DNA from 3 places in the Simiduia sp. 21SJ11W-1 genome. Region 1 is predicted to be linked to each of the others. Evidence: predicted binding sites of a transcription regulator. Region 1 holds the regulator's gene; each other region holds the start of a gene.
The links. The regulator PhoB, encoded in region 1, activates phosphate uptake and scavenging genes when phosphate is short. The targets are predictions, from matches to a motif close to TGTCATAAANNTGTAACA.
Positions count from the first base shown of each region.

Region 2: a site for PhoB is predicted at 2,193-2,210, ahead of L1F30_RS05410 (porin). Genes of this name have one in related genera too.
Region 3: a site for PhoB is predicted at 5,277-5,294, ahead of L1F30_RS00985 (TIGR00153 family protein). Genes of this name have one in related genera too.

Region 1 is NZ_CP090959.1:34,536-42,499, reverse strand. Features, by position in the region: gene L1F30_RS00230 (dicarboxylate/amino acid:cation symporter) at 1-926, opposite strand, end outside; gene L1F30_RS00225 (HU family DNA-binding protein) at 973-1,248, opposite strand; gene L1F30_RS00220 (chorismate lyase) at 1,420-1,971, shown strand; gene ubiA (4-hydroxybenzoate octaprenyltransferase) at 1,981-2,895, shown strand; gene phoB (phosphate regulon transcriptional regulator PhoB) at 2,987-3,688, shown strand; gene phoR (phosphate regulon sensor histidine kinase PhoR) at 3,718-4,998, shown strand; gene L1F30_RS00200 (GNAT family N-acetyltransferase) at 5,041-6,198, shown strand; gene L1F30_RS00195 (DUF938 domain-containing protein) at 6,648-7,253, opposite strand; gene L1F30_RS00190 (response regulator) at 7,291-7,964, opposite strand, start outside.
Region 2 is NZ_CP090959.1:1,206,613-1,214,576, reverse strand. Features, by position in the region: gene L1F30_RS05420 (VacJ family lipoprotein) at 1-606, opposite strand, end outside; gene L1F30_RS05415 (hypothetical protein) at 706-1,122, opposite strand; gene L1F30_RS05410 (porin) at 1,195-2,112, opposite strand; gene L1F30_RS05405 (DUF2063 domain-containing protein) at 2,362-3,102, opposite strand; gene L1F30_RS05400 (DUF692 domain-containing protein) at 3,099-3,989, opposite strand; gene L1F30_RS05395 (hypothetical protein) at 4,004-4,384, opposite strand; gene hrpA (ATP-dependent RNA helicase HrpA) at 4,637-7,964, opposite strand, start outside.
Region 3 is NZ_CP090959.1:200,484-208,447, forward strand. Features, by position in the region: gene argA (amino-acid N-acetyltransferase) at 1-828, opposite strand, end outside; gene argE (acetylornithine deacetylase) at 869-2,017, opposite strand; gene L1F30_RS00975 (PhzF family phenazine biosynthesis protein) at 2,078-2,884, opposite strand; gene L1F30_RS00980 (inorganic phosphate transporter) at 3,229-4,497, opposite strand; gene L1F30_RS00985 (TIGR00153 family protein) at 4,529-5,209, opposite strand; gene L1F30_RS00990 (GspE/PulE family protein) at 5,365-7,134, shown strand; gene L1F30_RS00995 (hypothetical protein) at 7,159-7,743, shown strand; gene L1F30_RS01000 (hypothetical protein) at 7,903-7,964, shown strand, end outside.

The sequences.
Region 1 (7,964 bases):
ATGTTGATGGTGGCGCCCATAGGAATGGTAAACGAGGCCACGCGGTTATCGGCGCCCAACTCATCGCGCACGGCTTTCAGGGTAACGGGAATAGTGGCGTTTGAAGAGCTCATGCTGAAGGCAAACAACGCCACCGATTTCATCTTGCGATAAAACATCACAGGGTTCAGGCCTGTGAGCGCTTTAAGCGCCAACGCATAGGTGCCAAGGCCGTGCAGGAACAACACAAACAACACGGTAAAGAAGTACAACAACAGGTTACTGAAGGCCTCGAGCCCTAAGTCGGCGGCCAGGCGTGCGATCAAACAAAAAACGCCATAGGGGGCGAAATTCATCAAAATCACCACCATGCGCAAGATAACGTCGTTTAAATCGTTGAAAAAGCTGGCAACGCGCTTGCCCGCTTCTCCGGTTTTAGACATCGCAATACCCACCAACAGCGAGAATACGATGATCTGGAGCATGTTGCCTTCAGCCATGGCCTGAATGGGGTTGGTGGGCACCATGCCCAGCAACACCTCTTTAAGCGAAGGCGCTTGGGCGGCCTCAAAGGCGACATCGGTGGTTAGGTTAAAACCCGCGCCCGGCTGCACCAGCACACCCGCCAGCAGCGCAAGGGTGATGGCGATGGCGGTGGTGGCCATGTAGAGCAACAGGGTTTTGCCCGCCATGGGGCCCATGCGCGAGTTATCACCCAGCGAGGCGGTGCCGCACACCAGAGACACAAACACCAAGGGCACTACCAACAACTTCAGCAATGCCACAAAAACCTGGCCACCCAGGTCGAACAGGCCATTGACTAAAAACCGGTCCAACCAGCTGTCGTACACGCCGGCGAGCCAGCCCTGTGACTCAACCAGATTAAACATGGCGCCAACCACCAGGCCCAAGCCCATGGCGATAAGAATGCGGCTGGTAAGGCTCATAGAAATGTCCTGCTAGTGAAGAAAATAAATCAAAGAAGGGGAGGGCTTAGCCGTTTACGGCGTCCTTCAATGCTTTACCGGGTTTGAAGCCCACGGAGGTGCTGGCCGGAATTTGAATGGTTTCGCCGGTTTTTGGGCTGCGGCCAGTGCGGGCGGCGCGCGCGCGCTGGGTAAAGGAGCCAAAGCCCACCAGGCTTACGGCTTCATCGCGCGCAAGCGCATTGGTAATTTGTTCGAGAATGGCAGAAACCACCAGATCGGCTTTATCTTTCGGGAGATCAGTTGCTTCGGCAACGGCGGCTACCAGGTCTGTCTTGTGCATAGCGTGTCCTTCCTGTTGTTAATTATCTTATCCGGTTGTAACGACGTAATCCTAACGCCTTTCCCCACCACAGAACCAGCGCACCATCACGGAAAACCGGCCAACCCTTTCGGCCACCTGCGCACTGGCCTAGAATAGCGCCCCCGCACAAGCCCCTATCAGGAACTGCCAGTGAGCCCCACAAACCCGCGCGAGCCCCATTGGCGCGACGCCCAACAAGTCAGTTGGCAGTTGCCCAAACCCCTCCTGCCCTGGCTGTTGGATGAAGGCTCGCTCACTGCCCGGCTCATCGAGCACAGCCAACAGCGCTTTGCGGTGGATTTGCTTGCCCAGGGCTGGGGCGAGGGCTATGTGGGTGAATACCGGCTGCTCAACAGCCCGCTGCGCCAAAAGATGCTGGTGCGTGAAGTGATTTTGCAAGGCGCAGGGCGCCCTTGGGTATATGCCCGAAGCCTGGTGCCGGTCACGAGCCTGCAGGGGCGCTTGAAAGCGCTTAAACAGCTGGATAACCGGCCTTTGGGTGCGCTTTTGTTTCAGGATCCGGGCATGCAACGCGGGCCCATTCAGGTGGCGGAAATCCGCCCGGCGCACGGCTACCTGCACGCCAGTGCCGCGCCCCAGACACACACCCCCTTGTGGGGCAGGCGCTCTGTGTTTTATCTTGACCAGCAACCGCTGCTGGTCAGCGAAGTATTTTTGCCCGACTTCCTCCGAACCCTGTAAGGAACGCCCATGGCTCAGGCCAGCAAGGCAAACCGTACGCGCAAGCCCCGCGCGCGCCGCCCCCAGAAAAAACCCAACCAGTGGGGCGCACTCTGGTCGCTCATGCGCTTTGATCGCCCGGTGGGCACACTCTTGCTGCTGTGGCCCACCCTATGGGCCCTGTGGCTGGCCGCCGACGGCCTGCCCCCACAGCTTGAGCTTACGGTATTTGTGCTGGGTGTGATTTTGATGCGCGCCGCCGGCTGCGTTATTAACGATTACGCCGATCGCAAAGTGGATGGCCACGTGGCCCGCACCAAAGCCCGGCCCATTGTGAGCGGCGCGGTCACCCCGCGCGCGGCCCTGATCACATTTGCCCTGCTGGTGCTGTTGGCCTTTGCATTGGTGCTGCTGACCAACACCCTCACTATTGCGCTGTCTGTTGGCGGCTTGCTGTTGGCCGCCATCTACCCCTTCATGAAGCGCCACACCTACCTGCCCCAAGTGGTGCTGGGCGCGGCCTTTGCCTGGGCCATTCCCATGGCCTTCGCGGCTGTCAGCGGCAGCCTTGAACCGGGTATCTGGCTCATTTACACAGCCGTTGTGTTGTGGACGGTGGCTTACGATACCTACTACGCCATGGTGGATAGGCCAGACGACCTGCGCATTGGCGTGAAATCCACCGCCATTTTGTTTGGCGAAAGCGACCTCAGCATCATTTTCGGCCTGCAAATACTGGCACTGGTTGCCCTGGCACTGGCAGGCGCGCGCTTTGAACTTGGCCAGTTTTACTACCTGGGCCTGGTGGGAGCAGCGGCACTGTTTGTCTGGCAACAATGGGTGGCCCGCCGGCGCGACCCCAAAGGCTGTTTTCAGGCCTTTTTGAATAACCAGTGGGTGGGTGCGGTGATTTTTGCGGGTATTGTGGCAGATACCGGCTTTTAGGCCCCATCAGCTATGATCAGTGGGCGATGTTCATATAACTGTCACATCGCCGTAATCTAATACGGCTTCACCCATGCCAGATGACAAGGTTATGAGCAAGAAGACCATACTGATCATTGATGATGAACCCGCCATCCGCGACATGCTGCGCGTGGCGCTGGAAATGGCCGACTACCGCTGCCTGGAAGCCGACAACGCACAAGATGGCCACAGCCTGGTAATCGACGAAAAGCCCGACCTCATTCTGCTCGACTGGATGATACCCGGCACCAGCGGCATTGAGCTTGCGCGCAGGCTCAAGCGCGATGAAATGACCGCCAAGCTGCCCATTATCATGCTCACCGCCAAGGGTGAGGAAGACAACAAAATCCAGGGCCTGGAAACCGGCGCCGACGATTACATCACCAAGCCCTTCTCACCGCGCGAGCTGATTGCCCGGCTGAAGGCGGTGTTGCGCCGCATTGAACCAGACACCCCCGAAGAGCCCATTGTTGTAGACCAGCTCTGCCTGGATCCAATCAGCCAACGGGTCACCATTGCCGATGAGCCCGTAGACATGGGCCCCACGGAATACCGCCTGCTGACGTTTTTCCTCACCCACCAAGAGCGCGTTTACAATCGCGGCCAATTGCTGGATCACATCTGGGGTGGCAATGTGTACATCGACGAGCGCACCGTAGACGTACACATCCGGCGCCTGCGCAAAGCGCTGGCGCCGGGTGAACACGACCGCTTCGTGCAAACCGTGCGAGGCTCCGGCTACCGATTTTCCACAAAGGTTGCGGTTCGATAATCGCCACCCCAACAAAGGTGTAACACAGGTTGCTCAGAGGATTTAACGCAGAGCTTAAGCGCGTTGCGCTGTTTACGGCCTTGTGCCTGCTATTTGGCCTGATTAACGGCTACGTACTGCCCACGTTATTGGCGGGCGGCGGGTTATACATGTTCTGGATGCTCTGGCAAATTCGCCAGCTCGACATCTGGCTCAACCAACGCCGCAAAACGCCGCCCCCGGAAGCCAGCGGCATTTGGTCTGACATTTTCGAGAGCATCTACCGGCTGCAAAAGCGCCAGGAGCGCGAGTCCGAGCGGGTGCGCCAGGTGTTAAACCGCGTGCAGGAAACCACCGGTGCACTGCCCGATGGCGTGCTGCTGCTAGACTCGCGCGGCAATATCGACTGGTGGAACCCGGCTGCCGAGCGCATGTTCGGCTTTGAGCAAAGCGATCAGGGCCAGCCGCTGGTGAACTATGTGCGCAACCCGAAGTTTGTCTCCTACATGGAAAAACAAGACTTCCGCGAGCCACTGGATATTCCCGCCTCCGGCAACAAAGACAACCGCCTGCAATTTCAGGTAACCCGCTACGGCCAGAATGAAAAACTGGTGGTGGCGCGCGACATCACCTACCTGCACAAGCTCGGGCAAATGCGCAAAGATTTTGTGGCCAACGTCTCGCACGAATTGCGCACACCCCTGACGGTACTCAAGGGCTACCTGGAAACCTTTGCCGATGCCGCCCAACTGCCTGAAAATTTTCACGTACCGCTTACCCAAATGCAGCAGCAGTGCACACGCATGCACCTGCTGGTGAACGATTTGATCTCGCTCTCGGTACTGGAAACCGAAGTGAACCTCGAGCGCCATCAACCGTTGGCGCTCAAGCCACTCTTGGAGCGCCTGCGCGATGAAGCGGCGGCGCTGTCGGCCGACAAACAAATCATCAGCCTTAGCTGCGACGACAACATTAAAATACACGGCGTGGAAAAAGAGCTCCAAAGCGCCTTTGGCAATCTGGTTAACAACGCTGTGAAATACACCCAGACAGGCGCGCGCATCCACATCAACGCCACCGTTGATCACTACGGCCTGCGCGTGGCAGTAACCGACAACGGCCCGGGCATTGAGCCGCGCCACCTGCCGAGGCTAACCGAGCGCTTTTACCGGGTAGACGACAGCCGCAACAGCGCCACCGGCGGCACGGGCCTGGGCCTTGCCATCGTCAAGCACGCCCTCTCGCGCCACGACGGGCGTCTGGAAATTACAAGCCAGGTAGGCCAGGGCTCGGCCTTTATTTGCCACTTCCCCAAGCAGCGCCTGGCCTGATACCTTTGCCAGCCCACTCACCGCTGCACAACAGGCAGGGCCATGGCATCCGCTCAGGAATCATCGCTGGAACTGGAATTTATCGACAGCATCTCGCAGGTTGATCGGGATGCCTGGCAGGCGCTTTTGGGGGCAGATTACCCCTTCTTGCAATACGATTTTCTGGCAGCGCTTGAGCAACAAGGCTGCGTCTGTGCCGCCACCGGCTGGCAACCGCACCATCTGCTTATCAGGGCCTCGGGCGCGCTTATTGGGGCAGCCCCCCTGTACCTGAAGCAGCATTCCTGGGGTGAGTATGTATTCGACTGGGCCTGGGCCCAGGCCTACCAAAATGCGGGCCTGAACTACTACCCCAAGCTCCTTTGCAGCGTGCCCTTTACCCCGGCCACCGGGCCTCGGCTGATCGGCAATCTGAACGCTGCCCAACTTACCCAACTGCAGGCATTGCTGGAGCAACACTGCCAGCAACTGGGTGCCAGCGGTATTCACTGGCTACTGGAAAGCGCCGATGCCGCGCGCGCACTCAGCCCCCGCTGGGCCCTGCGAGAAACCCCGCAGTACCATTGGTTTAATAACAACTACCAGAATTTCGACGATTTTGTGGCTACTTTTGCCTCGCGCAAGCGCAAAACACTGTTGCGCGAAAGACGCCGCGTAGCCGAGCAGGGGCTCAGGCTCACACGGCATACAGGCAGCGATATAAGCGCTGAACAATGGCGCTTTTTTTACCACTGCTACCACACCACCTACCTCAAGCGCTCGGGCCAGCCCGGCTACCTGAACCTGGGCTTTTTTGAACAGCTGGCACAGAGCCTGGGCGAGCAAATACTGATGGTTATTGCAGAGCAGGCCGGCCAACCCGTGGCGGCGGCGCTGTATTTTTTTGATGCCCACACACTCTACGGCCGCTATTGGGGCTGCCTGGAAGAATTCGACTGCCTGCACTTTGAGGCCTGCTACTACCAGGGCATCGAATTTGCCATTGAGCGCAAGCTTGCGCGCTTTGATTCCGGCGCCCAGGGCGAGCACAAAATCCAGCGCGGCTTTACGCCAGTGGCCGTGTATTCCAATCACTGGCTGGCCCACGAAGGCGGGCGGGCAGCCGTAGAGGCGTTTATAGAAACCGAAAGCCTGCAAACGCGCCAATACCTGCAAGCTGCCGCTGACTACCTGCCGTTCAAGCAAACAACGCGCGAGTAAAAGCCCCATAGGGCACTGCTATGCCACAAAGCTACAGGCATGGAATATGGGGCGGAGTTTTTGACCGTCACCCGCATGGGTTTAAGTGCCCGCCGGCAAAGCAAAGCTTTGCGGGCACTTAAACGCCTACACGCTGTGCTTGCAGGCAGGCCCCGAAGGGCGGGTGTCGAGACTACATGGATGTATTTACGTCGTGTCACAAACTGCGCCCCAGATTTCATGTCCAGATATCGCTTAGAAACTCTGAGATATAGGTAGTGTCAACGTCTGCCTTCCATGGATACTTAAACTATGGGACAACAGTACCAATAACGGGCATATTGCGGCGATTTGGAATTAGTTTTGAAGCCCTGCTTGAAGCCTTTGAAGGCCGGCTACTGAAAGGTTGGTGTAGGCCGAATGCGCGCGCGGCTGCACAAAAGCGCAGCCGCGCGAACCGCAAACGACTCTTAGGCTTTTTGCCACACGAGTAAACGGTTGTTGGCGGGCATTTCGTTGTCTTCGCGAATATCCAGGCCCACACTTTGGCCAAGGCTCATCAGTTTTTCGTAATCGCGTATACCGCGGGCCGGGTCTTGCGCCTTTAGCCACACATCAAAGCGCGCGTTGCTTTCACTGGTGTAGCTGCCGCCGTAGTTCATTGGGCCATACACCACCCACAGGCCGCCTGCCGGCAACCGTTCGGCAATACCGGCAAACATGGCCTCTACGCCCTCCCAGGGCATGATGTGGGCGGTATTGGCGGTGTAGGCGGCATCTATGGGTTCAAGGGCGGGCCAGGGGCCCAGCACATCCAGGGTTAGGGGCGGGTGCAGGTTTTCCAGCGGGTACTCATTCAGCCAAAGCTGAATGCCTTCATGGTGTTCGGGCAAATCGCTCGTGTACCACTCGAGGTGCGGCATCGCCTTGGCAAAGTGCACCGCATGCTGGCCGGTGCCGCTGCCAATTTCCAGCACGCCACGGCGATCGGCAAACAGGCGCTTGAGGTGGTGCAAAATCGGGTCGCGGTTATTTTGGGATGCTTGGGAGAAGGGCTTCAGATCCTGGGTTTCCACACTACACCTTGTTTGCTCATTAAGAATTATGGCTGCGCTACAAGCGGGCAATGTAGCGCGACAGTTGATCGAATTTAGCAGGATCATCGTCTACAAAGCGAATGGTGATTTTTACCATGCGGGTATCCATACGCGGCTCGGCGGCTTGCAGGCTGCTGATGTAGCCATTTACGCGGGCCACGGCGTTGCCGTCGTTATCCATGATATCCAGTACTGCAGCCTCAAATAGCACAGGCAACGGCTCTTTGCGTTGAATCACGCCATTGAGCGCCTGCAGCGAGAGCTCACGAATCAGGCAATCACACTGGCTCTTGGCCAGGCGCACCTGGGCCATGCCCTTGCGCACATTGGCCTTGGGCTTGGCCGCTTTGGCCGCCGGTGCCCGGCCTGTGAGCGCACCTACAGAATCCGCAGCAACGCCGGCAGTGGCGGCCGCCTTGGCAGGTTTGGCCGTGAGCGCTTCAATCGAGCCCGCAGCAATACCCTGGCTACTGGCAGCGGCACTGGCCTCAACGCCCAGGCGCTTTAATTGCTTGGCAACTTTTGCCATCAGCTCTTCCGGGGTGAAGGGCTTTACCAGATAGTCAGACACACCCGCTTGCACTGCTTTGACCACGAATTCCCGGTCGCCTCGGCTGGTGACCATCACGAAGGGTGTTTGCTCATGGTCTGGCTGTTTGCGCACCCATTGCAGCAGCTCCTCGCCCGACA
Region 2 (7,964 bases), 1.2 Mb from region 1:
CAGCACACCGTTGCGGGTTGCCGTATCGTTGATTTGGGCAATGGGCAGGGTATCCAGATCCATGGGAATAGATAAAGTGCGTGTCACAGTAGAGGGGCCCAACAATGGCAGTACCATGTATGGGCCTTCGGGTACCCCCCAAACGGCGAGTGTTTGAGCGAAGTCTTCACCGTCGTTGCGGCGCAAACCAAAGTGGCCGGCAACATCAACAAAGCCTGCCAGGCCCACGGTGGAATTAATTAAAAAGCGCGCTGTATCGTTGGCTGCGGCGTCCCACTTCCACTGCAAAATATCGTTAAAGATATTGGTGATGTCACGCAGGTTCAGGTAGGCGTTGTCTATGCCCTTTTCCACAGGGTCAGGCGTAACTGCACGGTAACCAACGGCGAGCGGGCGCAGCATGTAGTAATCCACCACTAAATTGAAGGTAAACACCTTGCGGTTAAAGCCTTCCCAAGGGTCTTCCGGAATCGTGGCCGTGGCCTCGGTAATATCCGATGGATCTTCTGGCAATAAGCCCTTGTCATCGGCCCAAAGTGCTGCCGACCCCAAAAGCAAAAACACCAGCACTGCAATACGCGCCCTGTAGTGTACAACCTGCTTCACCTGTATCTCCCTAAGTGTCTATGGTGAAAATCGCCGGCCATTGTACGCCGCTCATTAGGCCAAGTCAGCTACTGTCACCTTGCGCCCAGCCGCGCAACGTCACCTGCAGGTAATGCGCGCGTGCAGGTAGAGCTGGCCCTGTGCCTGTTCGGCCCACTCGCGGTCTTTCTCCCAACCGCTCGGGCACTGCGCGGCCATCTGGCTATAAAGGCTCGCTAAGGCCTCCGTCATGCCATTGGGTTGCACCCGGGCACGCAGCAAAACCTCTGTGCCGGCAACATTGCCGGGCTTTGCCTGCTTACGGGTTTGCTCGGGCTTCGGTTCATCGGCTGGTTCATAGGTATTCACAACCGGGGGTGCTTCGTCACACTCAAAGTGCAACCGGTGGAAATCGCCAGATTCAGATAAATCCACCAGGGGCTCGCAGGGTTTACCCTCGGCATCAACCGCTGCCTGCCCGGTGGCATACACCGGTAAACACAACCAACACAACAACCACAATAACCACCAGCGCATCGTTTTCTCCTTTCCAGAAATAGCAAAAGGGTGCCAAGGCACCCTTTTGTGAACGGTAATCTAACAGCAAATTTAGAACTTGTGTTCCATACCCACGGCTAAGTAGTTACCTTCAATCGCATCGTTATCTGCTGCGTTGTCGGTGTAGAAACCGAACACCTTGGTGTTCTTGCCCAGCTTGTAGTCGGCACCCACTGAGTAGGTTTCACCGCCTTCGGCTTTGATGTCTGACTGGCCGAACTGCGCTTTCAGTGCCCAGCTGCCAACCTTGTACTGGCCGCTTAACATCCAGCCATCGGAATCTATATCGTTGGTTTCATCAGTTTCGTACAGCGCGCCCAGCTGGAAGTCGCCCAAAGTTGCCTGTAACACACCGCGGAGCACGGTTGAATCTTCGGCGCGCACACCGTCATCGTAAGCCAGGCCTGCGTAGATCACATCGTTTTCCCAGCCAGCCGCGCCCGAGAAAGCACTGTCGACATCGGCGTCTTCACTCATGATATACGCCGCCTTGGCAAAGAAGCCGCCCAGTTCCGGGGTAGCATACATCACAGTGTTGCTAGGGCGCTGGTCGCTCGCGGTAATGACGTTTTTGATATCGCCTTGCAAATCGTTGAACAGGTCAATTTTGTTTTGCAAAAGCTTGGTGGGTGTGTCGTGCTTACCGGCAATCACGGCGCCAAAGTTGCCAGCCAGGCCAACGTAGATGTTGCGCTGCTTGAACACATCGCTGCCGTCATCGGCCGCCACTTCGTATTCCAGCTGGTAAATGGCAAACAAAGAATCGTTGAGCTTAGTTTTGCCCTTAAAACCCAAACGTGAAGCATTGCTTTCCAGCGCGGTTACGCTGTCGTCGCCTTCATCCTGGTTTTCAACGGTTACGTTTACCTTGCCGTAAATAGTGCCGTCAATCGGGCCTTCGGCTTGGGCGGCAACAGGCAATACCGCTGCAATGGCAAATGGCAGCAGCTTCATCATAGGTTTATTCATGGTTAGTCCCCTTGGCTTTATAGGCTATGTAGTTCATCGGGTGAACGCTTCACCGGATGCGCTGCATTCTGGCGGCGCAATATTGCAGAAAAATGACAGTCCAAGCGAGGCAATAATTATTTGAAATCAAAAATTGTGGGCTAATTCCAAATTTGCCAACTTGCAACGCACAGCGCGGCTGGCCGCCAACGCTAACTGTCACATTTCTGTAGCATTCGCTCTTAAATGCCAAGCATAGACGCAGGGGGCCTATTCGCAAATCAGCAGGACATCGAGGTCTACAAACTGCTGCACAGTAGCGCGCAGCTGTTCGGTAAATTGCGCACCCGGGGGCTCGGGCAGCTGGGCGGAAAAAGCCTCTACCAAGGTGGGAAAACCGGCGTTGGGTTGCTGATCAAACTGTGCCAGCAGCGCGTAGCTCATGCCGTTAAGTGCCATAAAGCGCACTTCGTCTTGGCGATTTCTGTAAACCACAAAAAAACTGGGGGCTTCGGGCGGGTGTTCGGGCTGGTGTTGCTCGCCAATCATGTGCACTGGCCACTGGTAGGCCAGCGGCCAGGCGAGAGGCGAGCGGTTAAGTATGTGTGCGTCACTCACCGGGCCATCTACCGGCGGCGGCAGCTCATCCGGTGCGACATCCAGCGCAAGCTCAACCCACTCATAGTGCATCAGCTCTTGGGTAAACGGCGGTAGCGGGGAGCACTGGGCGCTGCTCACATAGTGGTAAAACTCTTGGCCTATTTCCAGAAAATAGGGCGACTGGGCGCGGTAATCACGCACAAAGCCCCGCACCAACTCACCCCAGCGGGCGTCGCTGATGAGGCTTCTGAAAATCGGAAATCCGCTCGATAAAAAGCCTTCGATGTTGTTATACACAAGCTCCTGGTACACCTTTAGCCGGCGCGGTTCAACGCCGGCTGGCGCAGGCGCGCGGTCCGGGTCGCGCAGGTGGCGGGTAAGCTCGAACTGGCGGGCGCGGGTTTCACTCACAGGGCCGGCTCCAAATGCATTGCCCGCAAATCTTGGGCACCCTTTGCCAGGGCGTCGGCCTGTAGCGATTTGATGTGATTTACTTCAACCAATAGCGCCGGTACCGGCGGAATATTAAAATCGCGCTCAAGCAGTGTGGGCCTTACGCCATAGAGTGCGTAGGCCTCGCGCAGTAGCGCCCATACCGGGTCAATCACATCGGCGCCGTGGGTATCTACTTTTAAATCCGGGGCTTCATCATAGTGACCGGCCACATGAATGTAGCTTGCGCGCTCACCGGGCAAGGCCCGCAGAAAGGCCTGTGGGTCGTAGCCATGATTAATGCTGTTTACATAAATGTTGTTAACATCCAACAACAGGTCGCAGTCGGCCTCGGCAATCACCGCATTAATAAATTCGATTTCCGTAAGTTGCTGCGCAGCCGTCAGGTAGTAAGACACGTTTTCCAGCGCAATGCGCCGCTCAAGGCGATCTTGCACTTCGCGCACCCTCTGGGCTACATAGTGCACGGCCTCTTCGGTAAAGGGGATGGGCAATAAGTCGTACAGGTGGCCATCGTCACTGCAATAGCTCAAGTGCTCGCTATAGGCGCGCACCTTATGGGTATCCAGAAAGGTTTTGATGTTATCGATCAGGGCTGTGTCTAGCGGTTCAGGCCCACCAATAGATAGCGATAGCCCGTGGCACAACAGGGGAAAGCGTTCGGTATATTCACGCAGCTGGCGACCAAAGCGCCCGCCCACACCTATCCAGTTTTCCGGCGCCACTTCCATGAAATCCACATCACTGCGGCCGAGCGCCTTAAAGCTTTGCATTTCGCTGCGCCGTAAACCCAAACCGGCGCCAAGCGCCGGTTGGGAAACTGCTGGTTTAACAAGCAGAGTCATAGGTGAATTCCGGCTTAAGCGGCACCGCCGCACTTGCCTTCACCACACTTGCCGTCTTTTTTGGCCTTTTCTCCGCCGCACTTGCCTTCACCGCACTTGCCATCTTTCTTGGCTTTATCGCCGCATTTACCTTCGCCGCACTTGCCGTCTTTCTTGGCTTTGTCGCCGCATTTGCCTTCGCCGCACTTACCGTCTTTCTCGGATTTTTTGTGGTCGCCGCATTTGCCTTCACCACACTTGCCTTCTGCGTGGCTGCCCGCCAGGTTGTAGCCCGAGCTGAGTTCCTGCGATGCGAACGGATTTTCTGCCGCAACAGCAGAGGTAGACATGGCAGCAGATGCGAGTACAGCAGCACCAATGGCGGTAGCAAACGGGGTTTTCATAGACTTGGACATAGGATTCTCCTTTACGTGCCCTTTTCATTATTGTGAGCAACGCCACGAGGTGTCGCCCGTTAAATCAGTGACTTTTCAGGTGGTTGACGGCAACTATCGGCCCGCAAGTGGTGCGGATAAATAGCGGCCCAACTGCTTGATTAGAGGCCTGTCACCAACCGACGTTACAGTATAGACACGATTTTTTACCGGGCCGGGTTCACAGCTGCGGCAAGTGGAGCCAATTGGGCGACAGGCTGCACAAAAAATCACCTAAACCAGGCCTAGTTGCGTTTTGAACTCCTGCAATTGTTTGTTGATACGCTTGGCCGATACCGGTTGCAGTGTTTTGATTGTTTGTGCAAACAGCGAAATACGCAGCTCTTCCAAGGTCCAGCGCAACGCCATTAACCCCGGTGTTTGCCAGGCGCGGAACTCGCCGGCTTGCTCACACAGCGCTTGCCATTTTTCCGCAACTGCAGCCCACTCGGCCATGGCGAGCTTATCGCGTTGCACATTTTGTGGCGCTTTTTCCAGGCGCACCAATACCGCTTTCAAATAGCGCGGGTACTGGCGCAGGGTATCGGCCGGCATGTGCACCAACACCCCTTTTCCGAATAATTGATCCAGCTGGGCTTTCACATCGCTAATGGCAAAGGCCAGCATCAGGGCGTTGCGATGGCTCTTAAGCACCTTGCGCACCTCCACCAACAAAACCAGCGCCTTGTACAAGCACTCGGCAAGCTCTGTGGCTCTAGGCACCAGCAGTGGGCGCAGGGTATCAACCAGGGTATCAAAGGCCTCACCCTCACGGATATCCGCCTGCGGTAGTTGCTCGTCTATCAACTGCAGCGCGGCCGATAGCATTAACTCGCCCGCCACCTGCTCACGGCTGCCCATTGAGGCCATGGTTAACCCGATATCTTTACCGCGCAACAGCTCTTTTTGCAGGTAGCGGGTTTGCTCTGCGAGGTTTAGCAACGCCAGGCGCGCAACGCCCCGGCGATGCACCCAGCTGGCCTCTTCAAGATTATCGTGCATGCGCAGGGCGACGCTGTTGCCCTCATCCACAAGCGCCGGGTACACCCGAATAGCAATGCCGCCACGTTTGAATTGGGTTTGCTTGGGCAAAGGCGCATCGGGCCATTGCGTTAAGCCTTCGCGCTCCAAATCCGGGCCTGCCGATTCGATACTGGCTTGCAGTCGATCGCGGTAACGATCGCGCAGGGCTTGCAACTGGCGGCCACTGTCGAGCCGCTTGCCCTGTTCATCTAACACGATGATGTTCATCCGGTAGTAGTCATCGAGCTGTACATCCGCCCAAAGCTCTGGCGCAATGCGGTTGCCGGAGGTGCGAAATAATTGCTCGCCCAGGGCCTGGGCCAAGGGTTCGTTGGCGGGCGTCATGCGCGCCAGCGCCTTATCTACATATTCGGGCACCGGCACAAACTGCTTGCGCGCCTGCTTGGGCAAGGCTTTCACCAGCGCCACACACTTTTCTTTTAAGATACCGGGCACCAACCATTCCAACCGGTGTTCGGGAATCTGGTGCAGAATGCTCACCGGCACCTTTATGCTCACACCGTCATCGGCATGATTGGGCTCAAAGTGGTATTGCAACGGCAGCTCCATACCATTCATGGATAAATGATCTGGAAACTGGGCTTCGGTTACGGCACTGGCATCGTGCTGCATGAGGTAGTCGCGGGTGAGGTACAACAGCTTGGCATTGCCTAACTCTGCCTCATTGCGCCAATGTTCAAAGCCTGCAAGGTTGACCACATCCTGCGCCACCCGCTCATCAAAAAAACGAAATAGCGCTTCGTCATCAACCAAAATATCGCGCCGGCGCGATTTGGCCTCAAGCTCGCCCAGGCTTTCAATAAGCCGCTGATTGGCTTTAAAAAATCCGCCCTTGCCCCGGTAATTGCCCTCTACCAGCGCACTGCGAATAAACACTTCACGGGCGGTTGCCGGGTCTATTTTACCGAAGGGTACACGCTTTCGCTCAATCAGCACCAAACCATACAGGCTGATTTTTTCATAGGCCATTACCTGCCCGCTTTTTACATGGTAATGGGGTTCAAAGTGCTCGCGTTTTACCAAATGGCGAGCCGCGGCCAGCACCCATTCAGGTTCAATTTTCGCAACCGTGTGGGCAAATAATTTTGAGGTTTCCAAAAGCTCTGCAGCCACAATCCATTTGGGGGATTTTTTGGCAAGCCCCGAGCCCGGGAAAATCTGGAACTTGCGCGCACGGGCGCCTAAATATTCGCGCTCTTCGGCCTTGGTTGCCACATTATTTAACAGCCCCGGCAACAGCGATTGATGCACAGCCTCGTAGGCTGCAGGTGTTGGGTTGAGGCTGAATTTCAAATCCCTCAGGGCCAGGCGCAATTGCAGGTGAATATCGCGCCATTCTTTTATGCGCAGCCATGAAAGAAATTCACGGCTGCACAGTTTGGCAAATTGGCTGCTAGACAGCGCCTGGCGCTGACTTTCCACATAGCGCCACAAATTTACCCAGCTGATAAAATCGGAATGCTCATCGCGAAAGCGCCGGTGCTTTTCATCGGCGGCTTGTTGCTTTTCTGCTGGCCGCTCGCGGGGGTCTTGCACCGAAAGCCCCGAAACAATGATCAGCACCTCGTCCAGTGCATTGGCCGCAGCCGCGGCCACCAACATGCGCCCGAGCGTTGGGTCTACGGGCAACTTGGCCAACTGGCGCCCGAGCTGGGTGAGGTTGCGCTTGCCATCAATGGCCTGCAACTCTTCAAGTAATCGCATGCCGTCGTTAATAAGCCGGGAATCCGGTGCATCCACAAAAGGGAATTGCTCAATATCGCCCATGCGCATTGAAAGCATTTGCAAAATAACCGCCGCCAAATTGGTGCGCAGAATTTCTGCATCGGTAAACGCCGGGCGATTTTGAAAATCTTCCTCGCTGTACAGCCGGATACAAATACCTTCGCTCACCCGCCCACAGCGGCCCGCACGCTGATTGGCACTGGCCTGTGAAATAGGCTCGATGGGCAGGCGCTGGATTTTGGTGCGGTATGAGTAGCGGCTAATGCGCGCAAGGCCCGGGTCAATCACGTAGCGAATGCCCGGCACGGTGATAGAGGTTTCCGCCACATTGGTGGCCAGCACAATACGCCGGCCTTTGTGGGGCGAAAACACGCGGGTTTGCTCGGCCAGGCTCAGCCGCGCATACAGTGGCAGCACCTCTAGGTGCGCCAGGTTGGCCTTGCGCAAGGCCTGGGCTGTTTCGCGAATTTCACGCTCGCCGGCCAAAAAAACCAGAATGTCGCCGCCGCGCCGGCTACTGCCCTTTTCTGCAGCCAACAGCTCGTTCACCGCCTCGGCAATTTGCGTGGCAAGTTCACCCTCTGCTTCGGCGGCGGGCCGGTAGCGCACTTCAACGGGATAGGTGCGCCCTGAAACCTCAATAATGGGCGCGCCCCCGAAGTGCTCGGAAAAACGCGCCAGATCGATGGTGGCCGAGGTAATAATTAATTTGAGGTCCGGGCGCTTGGGCAGCAGTTGCTTGAGGTAGCCCAGCAGGAAATCGATGTTCAACGAGCGTTCGTGGGCCTCATCA
Region 3 (7,964 bases), 170 kb from region 1:
GCCATCTTCGCTGAACGACACGATTTGTGCGCGCGGCACGCCCTGGGTACAGGCCTGGTAGCAGGCGGTGAGCGCCAGCCGGCTGCCGTGGGCCGGGCGGCTGTTGGGGGAGTTCAGGTATTGCTCGGCCTCGTGCAGCATAAATTCCCGAATCAGCCCGCCGGTTTCGTCTTCAACGCCGCGACCCTCCACGAAGCTTACAATTTTATCGGCGTTTAAATTCACCGCCACCTGGGTGGCCACCTCGGCAAAGGAGAGATTAAACACCTCGCCCGTGGGCGAATAACCCAGCGGCGATACAATCAAAATGGCGCCCAAATCCAGCGCCTGCTGCATGGTTTTGGTGTTGATGCGCCTGACCTTGCCGGTGAATTGTAAATCGGTGCCGTTGATCACGCCCATGGGCATACCGGTGACAAAATTGCCGCTAATGGCCTGAATTTGCGCACCGTGCATGGGCGAGTTGGGCAGGCCAGTTGAGAGCGCCGCCTCTATGTCTACCCGCACTTCGCCGGCGGCCTGAATGATGGCGGTCATGGCCTCTGGGTCTGTGATGCGCAGGCTCTCGTGAAAGTGCGAGGCCATTTCATCGAGCTCTAGGCGCTCCTGAATTTGCGGGCGGCTGCCGTGCACAATGACCAGCCGCACGCCCAGGCTGTTGAGCAGTGCGATGTCGTAAATGATGTTGTGAAAATTGCTGTGGCGCACGGCCTCGCCAGGCAGCATCAGCACAAAGGTTTTACCCCTGTGGGCGTTGATGTAAGGCGAGGAGTCGCGAAACCAGTCGACATACTGCTGCGCGAGTGTGTGATTATTTTCCTGGGTCATTGCTGAGCCTGATTTAACAAAATGAACGTTGTGCGAAAATTTAGTGGCAGTAGTGGGCGATGAGTTGTCGCAACAGGTGTGTTGCCGGGGCCAATTGTGCCATGGGAATAAACTCGTTGGGCTGGTGAGCCTGATCAATAGAGCCCGGCCCCAACACCACGGTTTCCATGCCGAGGCTTTGTAAAAACGGCGCCTCGGTTGCGAAGGCGGCACTCACCGCCTGCTGGCCAGAGAAGGATTCACAGGCGCGCACCAGCGCGCTCCCGGCCGGTTGCTCGAAGGCGGGCACGTCGTCAAATAGCGCACGCAGCGTGATATCCACATTCAAGGCTTCTGCCACCGGCCGCAGCCGTGCCCCAAGTTGTGCGTGCAGCTCATCGTTATTCATGCCCGGCAGCGCACGCAAATCAAATTGCAGCTCGCAATCGCCACAAATCCGGTTGGGGTTGTCGCCGCCGTGAATGCAGCCAAGGTTTAAGGTGGGCACCTGCACGGTAAAACCCGGGTGTGAAAACTGCGCCTGTAATTCTCTGCGAAAGCGTATCAGCTCACCCATCACCTGGTGCATGGCCTCCAGCGCGTTATTGCCAAGCGCAGGGTCTGAGGAGTGGCCGCTGTGCCCGCGCACATGCACTGCCTCCATCATGATGCCTTTGTGCATGCGAATGGGTTTGAGCGCGGTGGGCTCGCCAATAATTGCCGCGCGCGCCTGAAAGCCGCCACGCAGCGCAAGGGCGCGGGCACCCGCCATGGAGGTTTCTTCATCGGCGGTGGCAATTACGGTGATAGGTGCTTGCAGCTTGTTGAGGTCCAGCCCGCGCAGGGCTGCCAGCACCACCGGGAAGAACCCTTTCATGTCGGTGGCGCCCAGGCCGTAGAGGCGATCGTCGCGCAGGGTTAAATCAAACGGATCTTGCTGCCAGCTGTGGGCGTCATAGGGCACGGTATCTGTGTGGCCAGCCAGCACCAGGCCGCCAGGGCCATGGCCGCGGGTGGCAATCAGGTTGGCCTTGTGGGGCTGATCGGGCAGGGGTTGAAGCTCGCAGGCAAAGCCAAGGTCTGCCAGCCAGTTGGCCAAAAGCTCCACCACCGCGCGGTTGCTGGTATCCAGGCTTGGCGTGGCACAGCTGACCGAGGGCAGGGCCACCAGCTGGCTTAATTCCTGTGTGTAGCGCTTGATATCCACCATACCGCAATCCTTGGGCCGTGAGCCTATAGCTTGATGGCAAGCGGCCCCGCTGGCAATGGGTTAAAGGGCAATCCGGCCCTCGAGGTATTGCACCGCATAGCCACGCAATAACACGCGCGAGGCCTGAAGCTCGCACTCAAGCTCGCCGCCGCGGGCTGACACCTGGCGTGCACTGAGCAGGTTTTTACCCAGCTGCTCGGCCCAATAGGGGGTGAGCTTGGTGTGTGCAGAGCCTGTTACCGGGTCTTCATCTACGCCCACCGCGGGTGCGAAAAACCGGCTGACAAAATCACACTCCGTACCCGGTGCCGTGGCAATAATGCCGCGGTAGGGCAGCTCTGCCAGGGCCTTTGGGTCGGGTTTGATGGCGCGCACAGAGGCTTCATCGGGGCAGCGTACCAGCAGGTCTTCATGGGCAAAGGTGGCACCACAGCTAAGCCCAAGCCCCGCGTTCAGATGCTCTTGTTCGGTGTCACTTAACAGCACCGGCGTTACCGGCTGGGCGGGGAAATCCATCTCCAGCCGGCCGTCTGCCAAGCGCCCAACCGTGAGCAGGCCGCTCTGGGTGTGAAAGTGCACCTGCGCCAAGTGGTGCTTGAGGTTCGCAAATATTACCTCCGCCGTGGCCAGCGTTGCGTGGCCGCACAGGGCAACTTCGTGGGTGGGGGTAAACCAGCGCAGGTGAAAGCCGTCGCCTTTGGCCACAAAAAACGCCGTTTCAGAGAGGTTGTTCTCGCCGGCGATGGCCTGCAGCAGGTCATCGGGTAGCCATTTATCGAGGGGAATCACCGCCGCGGGGTTGCCCTTGAAGCGCGTCTGGGTGAAGGCATCTAACTGGTAAATTGGCAGGTGGCTCACGGAACTCATAGGCCTGTGCTCTTGAGGGTGTGGCCGTGATTGTGGGCGTTTTGAGCGCGCTTGCCAAATGCAAAAAGCTCGACCCCATCAGAATTTGTACCAGGCAGGAATGTGCATGGGCGGTATTTGGTGGATGGTAATAGGTGGTGGGCGGGCTTGGGGCACAGCTGCTAGGTTGTCGCCGGCAGGGAGCCGAGAGCAGGCACACTCGCGGAAATTTTACATTTTAGGGGCTATTCCAGCGCAAAAAATCGTGATTTAGGATTGCCCTGCCACCACTCACTTGCATTTTTGTTCTATAAAAAAGCCCCGGCACAGGCCGGGGCTTTTTAATTGGCTATTGGTCCCAAACCTTAAGAGAACATGCCCTTGAAGGTAAAGAAGAACAAAATGGCCAGCAGCGCACCGGCGGGCAGCGTCACAATCCACGACAGGAAAATGCTGCCAATCACGCGCAGGTTCAATGCGCCAATGCCGCGCGCCAGGCCCACGCCCAATACCGCACCCACCAGCGTGTGGGTGGTGGAAATGGGCAGGCCGGTGCCAGAGGCCAGCACCACAGTGCCGGCGGCACCCAGCTCGGCGGCAAAGCCACGGCTTGGGGTCAGCTCGGTAATCTTTTTGCCGATGGTGGCCATCACCCGGTAACCGTAAGTGGCCAAACCAATCACAATACCAATGGCGCCCACCAGCAAAATCCAGCCAGGCATTAACGCCTTGGCGCCAATGGCACCGGTTTTCACGGTGGATACAATGGCGGCCATGGGGCCTACGGCGTTGGCTACATCGTTTGAACCGTGGGCAAAGGCCATGGAACACGCGGTGAAAATCATCAGAATGGCAAACACTTGCTCAACGTTGGCAAAGCGCGATTGCTCTGTGCTCACAGGCTTCACGCGCGACAACAAGTAAATACCAAAGCCCGCAACCAATAGGCCCACCAAAATAGAAATGCCGGTGGATTCCAGGAAGTTGAGCGACAGGCCGCTGTCTTTGAATACGTGTTTCAAGCCCTTCAGCAGGGTGACCATGCTGATTAAAAAGCCCACGAAGAACATGTACATAGGCACATATTTCTTGGCGTTCTCAAGCGGTGTGGCGGTGTTCAGAATGAGGTGTTGAACGCTTCTGAACAGCAAAAACGACATGGTGCCGGCCAGTACCGGCGAGACAATCCACGAGGCGGCAATGGTGCCCACCTTGCCCCATTCCACGGCCTGCACGGAAATACCGGCCACGGCAAAGCCCACAATGGCGCCCACAATGGAGTGGGTGGTAGACACAGGCCAGCCCAGTACCGAGGCAATCAGCAACCAGGTGCCGGCGGCCAAGAGCGCGGCCATCATGCCGTAAACCAGAAGCTCCGGGGTGTCGGCAATGGCGCTCGGGTCGATAATCCCCTTGCGAATAGTGGCGGTTACTTCACCACCGGCGAGGTAGGCGCCTAAAAACTCAAACACCATGGCGATGATGATCGCCTGCTTGATGGTCAGGGCTTTGGAGCCCACCGAGGTGCCCATGGCGTTGGCAACGTCGTTGGCGCCCACACCCCAGGCCATGAACAGACCAAAGATACAGGCCATCACAATGAAAATATGGCCGTATTCAGCAATTACTGACATGGAAAATTCTCCGCAGTTAGTGAGTTGGCGCTTAGCGCGCCAGCAGCAGCTCTAGCCGGCTGCCTACTTTTTGTGCACGGTCGGCAACATCGCCCACCCAGTCGATCACGCGGTAGAGGAACATCACATCCACCGGTGGCATTTCAGATTCCAGCGCAAACAGTGCGGCACGGATTTGAACTTCCATTTCATCAGCCCGGTTTTCCAACCGGTCCAGCTCGTCGATCATGTTGGCAACTATGTCTACCTCACGACCGGAAAAGCCGGTTTCCAGCAATTCATCCAGCTCGTTGATGGCCTTCAGCGATTGCTCCACGGTTTCCACCGCCGAGCCCACAAACTCCAGCATCTGGTCGCCCAGTGCTTTGGGCAGCTTCATTTTGCGGCCCAGCATGATGCCGGCGATGTCTTTGGCGCGGTTGGCAATGCGATCCTGGCCCGAGAGCAGCTCCAGCAAATCCGAGCGGGGCACGGGCAAGAACAGGCTTTTGGGCAGGTGCAGGCGCAGATCTTTCTTGAGCTTGTCGGCTTCGTTCTCCAGCTCGTGGATCTTGTGCTGCACGCTCTCGGCTGTGGTCCAGTCGTTGGCGATCACCGCCTCGAAGAAGGGTTTCAGCAGGCTTGCGGCATCACTCACCACGGCCATGTGTTCCTGCATGGGCTTGATGGGGGACTTGCCAAATAAAATGGCAAAAGGGTTGGCGCTCGGCATGATTTGCTCTCCCGTAGTTCAGTGCGCGCAGTATAGGGAGAGATGTGCACTGGGTCACGCAACAAATGGTCATATTTCTTTCATATGGAGACCGCAAGGCGCGTATTTCGGCGGTGTGTTACATTCTGCCTATTGCCAGAAGAGAGCGAGGGAAGATGAACCAGTTGGCCGGCCCAGACAGACCATTGGAATTGCGAAAAGTAGCACTGGCGCTGCTGGAAGACGGGCGCATCAGCCAGGGCGACGCCAACCTGCTCATGGGCACGCCGCTCTCTGAAAAGCAAAAAGCCCGCAACCCGCTCGCAATCATTGCCCAGCGCAAGCTGGCAGACCCTTCCCGCAAAGACAAACCGCTCGATGGCGAACAGCTGTCGCGCTGGTTGGCCGAGCGCAGCAATCTGGCCTGGGTAAACATAGATCCGCTGGAAGTGAACGTGGCCCGCGTGACCGAGGTGATGTCGTTCGCCTTTGCCCAGCGCCACAAAATCCTGTGTGTGAAAGTGCTGCCCGACGAGCTGGTAGTGGCCACCGCCGAGCCCCACGTAAACAACTGGGTTGAGCAGCTCACCCACACCGCCCGCAAGGGCATCACCAAGGTGATTGCAGACCCAGACGACATAGACCGCTACACGGTGGAGTTCTACTCGCTGGCCAAATCCATCTCCGGGGTGGGCGCCGGTGGCACCTCGGCTGCCAATAATTTCGAGCAGCTGCTGGAAGTGGGCGCCGCCAAAGACCCGGAGGCCAATGATCAACACATCGTCAATATTGTGGATTGGCTGCTGCAATACGCCTTCGAGCAGCGCGCCTCCGACATCCACATAGAACCCCGGCGCAACATTGGCCGGGTGCGCTTTCGTATCGATGGCGTCTTGCACCAGGTCTACGAGCTGCCCATGAACGTCACCACGGCCGTCACCTCGCGCTTGAAGGTGCTGGGCCGCATGAACGTGGCCGAAAAGCGCAAGCCGCAAGATGGCCGCATCAAAACCAAAAGCCCCGATGGCAACGAAGTGGAGTTGCGTTTATCCACACTGCCCACAGCCTTCGGCGAAAAAATGGTGATGCGTATTTTCGACCCAGACGTACTGCTGCGCTCGTTCGAGCAGCTGGGGCTGGTAGGCGATGACCTCATCCAGTGGCAAGACATGCTCGCCAACCCCAACGGCATCGTGCTGGTGACAGGCCCCACGGGCTCCGGTAAAACCACCACGCTCTATTCGTCGCTCAAGCGCCTGGCCACCGATCAGGTGAATGTCTCCACCATTGAAGACCCGATCGAAATGGTGGAAGACGCCTTCAACCAAACCCAGGTGCAGCACAACATAGGGCTCGATTTTGCCGCCGGCGTGCGCACCCTCATGCGCCAGGATCCAGACATCATCATGGTGGGTGAAATCCGCGATCTGGAAACCGCCGAGATGGCCATTCAAGCATCGCTCACAGGCCATTTGGTGCTCTCGACGCTACACACCAACGATGCGCCGGCAGCAGTGGCGCGCATGGTGGATTTAGGCGTGCCTGCCTACCTCATCAAGGCCTCGGTGTTGGGGGTGATGGCCCAGCGGCTGGTGCGCACCCTCTGCCCGCACTGCAAAGAATCGCAACCGGTAGATGCCGCCGCCTGGCAACAACTGGTCGCCCCTTGGAAGGCCGCGGCACCGGCCAAGGTGTATCAACCTGTGGGCTGCCTGGAGTGCCGCAATACAGGCTACCTTGGGCGGGTGGCCATCTACGAAATTATGGTGCTCTCAGATGCCATCAAAGCGTTGATTAAAGACGACGGCGATTTAATGGTGCTTAGAAAACAAGCCGTTAAAGAAGGCATGCGCACCCTGCGGCTTGCCGGCGCGCAAAAAGTGGGCGCGGGGCTTACCACCATTGAAGAAGTGATGCGTGTGGCACCGGCGCCGGATAAGGATTAGTTCAATAAATTAATAGGGAATGTTATGCGTTGGTATTACGGATTTTTAGTGCTGCTCATGGGTTGTAGCACAATGAAACAATCGCTACCGCAAGATGCACAAGTCAGCATGGGCAGCGCCTATATTTTTGGAAGTTTCGAGCTGGAAAGCCATAAGTTGTTGGGTTTTACCTGTGCAGGAGGAGTAGCGTTAGCCTTAAAGGGGCCTACACGGGAAGATTTCCTGGCGTTTGACGAACCAAGGCATTGGAGCCATGGTGTCAAAAGTTATTCTGTTGTGCCTGGGGAGTATCAACTGAATAAGTGGCTAGGCACGCACTCCAGAATTGGAAAAGATGGAGGCCAACATACTGGGCGAAAAGCGGTTGATTACCCTTTCAGTCTTTCCTTTACCGCCGAACCTGGAACCTTGTATTACATAGGTGATTTTGACGGACGGGCTCAATGTATGTGCGCTAGCGGTAAGCACTGTGCATACATCTCAGCGCCGAATGATAATTTTAATGCACGGTTGCAAGAGCTGCTGGAAGTGTATCCGGCTTTGAAAGATCTGCGGCCGGTTAATCTGATGCCACAGTTTGTGTATACAGGAGGCGGTGGAGATTTGTAGATGGTGGCTATGCACGGCTTTGCTGATGTAAGAGCGCCACAAACTTCGTTTCTTCGTTGGCCATAATATGTTTCGCATTGCTTGTGTTTTTACAGGTGCATTCAGCGAATGTTTACACCATTCTCGTTGTCGGGTAATGAATACAAGAGTGGCGTTTTAATGCGTCTTTTTTTGTTCTCTATCGCGCTCAGTTTACTTACCGGTTGCGCTGCTGAAGTATC